2 regions of the Streptomyces sp. NPDC046303 genome follow, and region 2 is predicted to be linked to the other one. Evidence: riboswitches for the same ligand, from Rfam matches in the RefSeq annotation. Region 2 holds a riboswitch; the other holds the start of a gene.
What was found. Region 2 has a riboswitch for S-adenosylmethionine ahead of thrC (threonine synthase). Riboswitches for the same ligand answer to the same signal wherever they lie in the genome.
Positions count from the first base shown of each region.

Region 1: another riboswitch for S-adenosylmethionine. It lies ahead of ACZ6I1_RS14210 (aminotransferase class V-fold PLP-dependent enzyme); the one in region 2 lies ahead of thrC (threonine synthase).

Region 1 covers NZ_JBVJFA010000011.1:82,184-85,581, reverse strand. Annotated here, with positions in the region: gene qcrB (cytochrome bc1 complex cytochrome b subunit) at 1-43, shown strand, start outside; gene trpD (anthranilate phosphoribosyltransferase) at 210-1,274, shown strand; SAM riboswitch class IV at 1,359-1,475, shown strand; gene ACZ6I1_RS14210 (aminotransferase class V-fold PLP-dependent enzyme) at 1,694-3,094, shown strand; gene ACZ6I1_RS14205 (hypothetical protein) at 3,108-3,398, shown strand, end outside.
Region 2 covers NZ_JBVJFA010000013.1:94,275-97,672, reverse strand. Annotated here, with positions in the region: gene ACZ6I1_RS15895 (alpha,alpha-trehalose-phosphate synthase (UDP-forming)) at 1-712, opposite strand, end outside; gene ACZ6I1_RS15890 (glucosyl-3-phosphoglycerate synthase) at 759-1,709, opposite strand; SAM riboswitch class I at 1,895-2,046, shown strand; gene thrC (threonine synthase) at 2,040-3,338, shown strand; gene ACZ6I1_RS15880 (MoaD/ThiS family protein) at 3,375-3,398, shown strand, end outside.

The DNA of each region.
Region 1 (3,398 bases), on a different contig from region 2:
GGAGGAGTACAAGGAGATCCAGAGCGGCCACGGCCACCACTGATCCCGTTTGAGGGACTGGTTCCGGCCAGTCCCGGTGTCGCCACGGCGAGAGCCCCGTCCAGTGTCTGGACGGGGCTCTTTGCCGTCTCCGGGGCTGGATAGGCTGAAGGCCTTCCCATTCGGTGTGGGCCCCCACAACAGCGGGCGACGAGCAGCAGGAGCGGACCATGAACGTTGCGACCCCGGCAGGCGGCGACAGCGTGGCGGCCCGTGGCTGGCCGGGCGTACTCGACGCGCTGCTCACCGGACGGGACCTGAACGCGGAGGACACCGCCTGGGCCATGGACCGGATCATGCGCGGCGAGGCCACCGACGCCCAGATCGCCGGCTTCGCGGTCGCGCTGCGGGCCAAGGGGGAGACGGTCGCGGAGATCAACGGCCTGGTCCGGGCCATGTACGCGCACGCCAACCTCATCGAGGTGCCGGGCCGGACGGTGGACATCGTCGGCACGGGCGGCGACGGGGCCAAGACGGTGAACATCTCCACGATGTCGGCGATCGTCGTGGCCGGTACGGGCGCCAAGGTGGTCAAGCACGGCAACCGGGCCGCCTCCTCCGCGAGCGGCTCCTCGGACGTGCTGGAGAAGCTCGGCGTCAACCTGGACCTCACCCCGGCGCGGGTGGCGGAGGTCGTGGAGGAGGCCGGCATCACCTTCTGCTTCGCCGTGAAGTTCCACCCGGCGCTGCGGCACGTGGCCGCGGCCCGCAAGGAACTGGGCATCCGCACCACCTTCAACTTCCTCGGCCCGCTCACCAACCCGGCCCAGGTCCGCGCCCAGGCCACTGGCGTCGCGGACCCCCGGGTGGCCCCGATCGTGGCCGGCGTCCTCGCCGACCGCGGCTCCTCGGCGCTCGTCTTCCGCGGCGACGACGGCCTGGACGAGCTGACCACCACCGCCACCTCGCGGGTGTGGTGGGTCCGCGACGGCGAGGTGGCCGAGCAGCCCTTCGACCCCCGTGACGTGGGCATCCCCCTGGTCGACGTGTCGCAGCTGCGCGGCGCGGACGCCTCGTACAACGCCGACATCGCCCGCCGCCTGCTCGCCGGCGAGACGGGCCCGGTCCGGGACGCGGTGCTGCTGAACTCGGCGGCGGCCCTGGTGGCGCTGGACCCGGGCACGGGCAGCCTGGAGGAGCAGATCGCGGCCGGGATCGCCCGTGCGGCGGAGTCCGTCGACTCGGGCGCGGCCCGGGCGGCACTGGAGCGGTGGGTGGCGGCCAGCAACGCCTGACCCCGCGCTTTTCGGTCAAGGCCCCGGTCCGGATGCTGGACCGGGGCCTTGCGCGTGCGGGATCTTGTGGCAGGATGCTGACCAGGTCACGAGTGACAGCGTTTAGGCCCCGGCTTGCTGTCCGGCAACCCTCCTTCCGTGGCGGGGTGCCCCGGGTGATGACCAGGTCGTAGGCAGCAAGGCCTACGGCAAGCGCGGATCCCTCGACACCAGGGGTCCTGGTCTCTCGAGGAGCGTTTTCCGTGAGCAAGCGAATGCGATAGGGCGACTCCGCCCCTTCTTCACCCCTCGGACAGGGTCGTTTCGGCGTACCCCCGTTCAGCTCCGAGGACTTCCCGTACCCCGCCGCACGGCGCCGCGCCGTGGCCGCGTACGGGCACACCGAAGCCATTCACCCCTGCCTGCCGGGAGATTCCGCCATGTCCGCATCCCTGACTGCCGTCGCCACCGCCACCGCCGCCGCCGTGACCACCGACACCGTCGACCTCGCCTGTGCCGGGCCGCTGCCGGTCCTCGGCCGGGACGTCACCGTCCCGCTCGTCACCGGCGGCGAGGTCGCCTACGCGGCCCTCGACTACGCGGCCAGCGCCCCCGCGCTCCAGCGGGTCTGGGACGACGTGGCCGCGTACGCCCCGTACTACGGCAGCGTCCACCGCGGCGCCGGCTACCTCTCGCAGCTCTCCACCGACCTCTTCGAGCAGAGCCGGGTCACGGTCGCCGAGTTCCTGGACTGCCGCCCCACCGATCAGGTGGTCTTCACCCGGTCCACCACCGACTCCCTGAACCTGCTCGCGGCCGTCCTCCCGGCCGGCTGCCAGGTCTTCGTCTTCGAGACCGAGCACCACGCCTCGCTGCTGCCGTGGACGGACGCGCAGGTCACCTACCTCAACGCGCCCCGCACCCCGGACGAGGCCGTCGCCACCCTGGAGCGGGCGCTCGCCGACCGCGACCCCTACGGCCCGGCCCTGGTCTGCGTCACCGGCGCCTCCAACGTCACCGGTGAGCTGTGGCCGGTCAAGGAGCTCGCCGCCGCCGCGCACGCCCACGGCGCGCGGATCGTCCTGGACGCCGCCCAGCTGGCCCCGCACCACCCCGTCTCGGTCCGGGACCTCGACGTGGACTGGGTCGCCTTCTCCGGCCACAAGCTCTACGCCCCCTTCGGCTCGGGCGTCCTCGCCGGCCGCGCGGACTGGCTCCAGGAGGCGGAGCCGTACCTGGCCGGCGGCGGTGCCTCCCGCACGGTCGCCCGCCGCGCGGACGGCGGCGTGGACGTCGAGTGGCACACCACCGCCGCCCGCCACGAGGCCGGCTCCCCGAACGTCATCGGCGTCTACGCGATCGCCTCCGCCTGCCGGGCCCTCCGGGAAGCCGGGTTCGAGAACCTGGTGGCCCGCGAGCAGCACCTCATCGCGAAGGTCCGCGAGGGCCTGGCCGACGTTCCGGCGGTCCGCGTCCTCTCGCTGTTCGGCGACGAAGCCCCGCGCGTCGGCGTCATCTCGTTCGTCGTGGACGGCTGGAACAGCTCCCACTTCGCGGCCGCGCTGTCCGCGGAGTACGGGATCGGCGTCCGCGACGGCCTGTTCTGCGCCCACCCGCTGGTCCGCACCCTGCTGGGCAGCGAGCCGCAGGCCCAGGGCGCATGCGGAGCCCCCGAGGCGGCCCCGGGCGCCCCCTCACTCAACGCGGTCCGCGTCAGCTTCGGCGCCGGCACCCCCGACGAGCACGTGGACCGCTTCGTCCGCGCGGTACGCGAACTCGTCGCGGACGGCGCGAAGTGGCAGTACCGCACCGAGGACGGCCGCTGCGTCCCGGCCGTCTGACAGTCTGCGGACCATGACCTACTGGGACCCGATACCGACCGTCCGCGCCGTGGCGGGCACGCACCTGCCCCACTGGGGGCCGGGCACCCGTCCGCCGGTGTCCGACTGGAGCAGGGGGTCGGCGAGCACGTGCGAGCCCGACCAGTGGAGCGAGCGCAACTGGCGCAACGTACCCGGTCCGTTCTACGGCGCCGGCACGGACACCTGCTGGACCGGCCACGACTGCGCGCCCGCGAACGTGATGTACGACGGCGAGCACAACCAGGAGTTCGTCTACCGGCAGCCCCGCGACGAGCAGGAGACC
Region 2 (3,398 bases):
GCCCGGCCAGCACCCGCAGCTCCTCCGCGTCGACGCCCAGCGGGAACACGGCCACGTTCCCCCGGCCCGCGCCGTCCAGGAAGCTGTCCGCCCACGCCCGGGTGTGGAAGCCCAGCAGGTCGGCCCCGAGCATCCCCTGGAGCAGCTGCTCCCGCACGTCGTCCGGGAGCATGTCCAGGAACGGCTTCGCCGCCCACGGCGTGTGCGTGAAGTGCCCGATCCGCAGGTCGGGCCGCAGCTCGCGCAGCGCACCCGGGACCAGCGCCAGCTGGTAGTCCTGCACGAGGACGTGCGCCCCCTGCCCCGCCTCCTCGGCCAGGGCCTGCGCGAAGGCCTGGTTGTACGCGGTGTACGAAGCCCAGCGCCGGCGGAACTCCGCGTCGAAGACCGGCTCGCGCGGGACGTCGTACAGGTGGTGGTGGGTGAACCACAGCACCGAGTTCGCGATGCCGTTGTACGCGTCGTCGTACATCGTGGGATCGATGTCCAGCATCCGGACGCCTGGCTCCGCGATCCCCCGCCGGACCGCCTCCCGGTCCGCGTCCGACAGGGCCGCGCAGATCCACAGCGCCTCCGGCTGCTCGGCGAGGGCCGCGGAGAGCCCGGAGACGAGGCCGCCCCCGCCGCGCCGGGCGCTGAGCGTGCCGTCGGTGTCGAGGGAGTACGAGAGCGGGCCGCGGTTGGCGGCGACGAGTACCTGAGATGCAGCCATGTCGCGAACCTAGCCCGGCCCGGCCTCGCGCAAACTTCCGAAGCCGTCAGGCCGCGCGGCGCAGGGCGTACTCCTCGATGCCCAGCATCGGCGGCCTCTCCTCGGTGTCCACCGGGTACGTGTGCGGCACGAACCCGTCCGGCCCCCGCTCGAACTGCGTCAGCTCCGGCCGTACCAGATGGCCCCGAGAGAGCCGCAGCTGCGCGGTGCGGTAGATCGCCGCGGCCATCCGGCCCAGCGCCTGCCCGTCCTGGTGGCGGTGGACCCGTACGCCCACGTCCACCTGGGCCAGCGCGTCCAGCCCGACCGTGTGCAGCGCGTCCACCAGCAGGCCGAGCTCGACGCCGTACCCGACGGGGAACGGCAGGCGTTCCAGCAGGGAGCGGCGCACGGCGTACTCGCCGCCCAGCGGCTGGACGAAGCCGGCCAGCTGCGGCCAGTGCAGGTTGAGCAGCGGGCGGGCCACCAGCTCCGTGACCCGGCCGCCCTGCCCGGGGGCGTCGCCGAGCGGGCGGTCGTACATGGCCTTGACGAACTGCACGTCCGGATCGGTCAGCAGCGGCCCCACGATCCCGGAGACGAAGGCGGCCGAGAAGTCCCGCAGATCGGCGTCGACGAAGCAGATGACGTCCCCGGTGGCGGCCAGCAGGGAGCGCCACAGCACCTCGCCCTTGCCGGGGAGCGCCGGGATCCGCGGCAGGATGTCGTCGCGGTGCACCACGTGCGCACCGGCCTTCGCCGCCACGTCCGCCGTAGCGTCGCTGGAGCCCGAGTCGATCACGATCAGCTCGTCCACCAGGGGAAGCGGCAGTCCCTCGATCAGCTCGCGCCGGATCACCTCGACGATCGCGCCGACCGTCGCCTCCTCGTCGAGCGCCGGCAGCACCACGCTGACCGTGGTCCCAGCTGCCCGTTTCCGCTCCAGCAGCTGGTCGAGCGGTCGGTCGGCGGCGGACCAGGAGCGGTCGGCCAGCCAGCGCTCCACCTCTTCCAGCACTCTGAGCACTCCTTGCGGCTTGGTCGGATTGACCGAAAAGTGATCCATCTCGCGGTTCGGACGCCTGTCTCAACCGCCCGGGCCTTCGGTTACAGTCTTGAACAACGCGAAGGACCACCGCATGCCGGGGGTCCTCGCGCACAAACGCACCGGCGCGCCACAGAGCGCGTGTGCCGGTGCCATACCGCTCATCCAGAGGGGCAGAGGGACACGGCCCGTTGAAGCCCCGGCAACCCTCCAGTCGGTTCTCGCGATGCGACAAGCATCCCGCGGGGCCCCGGCTAGGGAAGGTGCCAATTCCGTCTCATGGCGAAGTGCGCCATGGGGAAGATGAGGAGAAAGGGCCTCGCCATCATGGCTGCACAGACTGTTGCCACCTCTGTCGATCTCGGACCTGCCACCGGCCTCTCGTGCCGTGAGTGCGGTACCCGCTTCGAACTCGGCCCGATCTTCGCGTGCGCCGAGTGTTTCGGACCGCTGGAAGTGGCCTACGACCTTCCCACCGGTGACCCCGAGGCCCTGCGCGCCGCGATCGAGGCCGGCCCGAACAACATCTGGCGTTACGCGCCGCTGCTGCCGGTCCCCGCGGACGTGGCCTCCAAGCCCAGCCTGAACCCGGGCTTCACCAAGCTCGTGGACGCGCAGAACCTGGCCAAGGAGCTCGGCGTCACCGGCAAGCTCTACGTCAAGGACGACTCCGGCAACCCGACGCACTCCTTCAAGGACCGCGTGGTGGCCATCGCCGTCGAGGCGGCCCGCGCCTTCGGCTTCACCACCCTGTCCTGCTCCTCCACCGGCAACCTGGCCGGCGCCGTCGGCGCCGCGGCCGCCCGGGCCGGATTCCGCTCCTGCGTGTTCATCCCGCACGACCTGGAGCAGGGCAAGGTCGTCATGGCCGGTGTCTACGGTGGCGACCTCGTCGGCATCGAGGGCAACTACGACGACGTGAACCGCTTCTGCTCCGAGCTCATCGGCGACCCGCTGGGCGAGGGCTGGGGCTTCGTCAACGTCAACCTGCGCCCGTACTACGGCGAGGGCTCCAAGACCCTGGCGTACGAGATCTGCGAGCAGCTCGGCTGGCAGCTGCCCGACCAGATCGTCATCCCGATCGCGTCCGGCTCGCAGCTGACGAAGATCGACAAGGGCCTGCAGGAGCTGATCAAGCTCGGCCTCGTCGAGGACAAGCCGTACAAGATCTTCGGCGCCCAGGCCGAGGGCTGCTCCCCGGTGTCGACCGCCTTCAAGGCCGGTCACGACGTGGTCCGCCCGCAGAAGCCGAACACCATCGCCAAGTCCCTGGCCATCGGCAACCCGGCGGACGGCCCGTACGTCCTGGACATCGCGCGGCGCACCGGCGGCTTCGTCGAGGACGTCACCGACGAGCAGGTCGTCGAGGCCATCAAGATCCTCGCGCAGACCGAGGGCATCTTCGCCGAGACCGCGGGCGGCGTGACCGTCGGCGTGACGAAGAAGCTCATCGAGAACGGGCAGCTCGACCCGGCGCTGACCACCGTCGTCCTGAACACCGGAGACGGCCTCAAGACCCTGGAGGCGGTGGCCGCGGACAGCGGGCAGACCGCCACCATCCGCCCGAGCCTGGACGCGTTCCGCGCCGCCGGCCTGGCCTGACCCTCCCCCCTGTCCTACCGGAAAGGCAGTAGCGCCATGAGCGTCAACGTCCGCATCCCC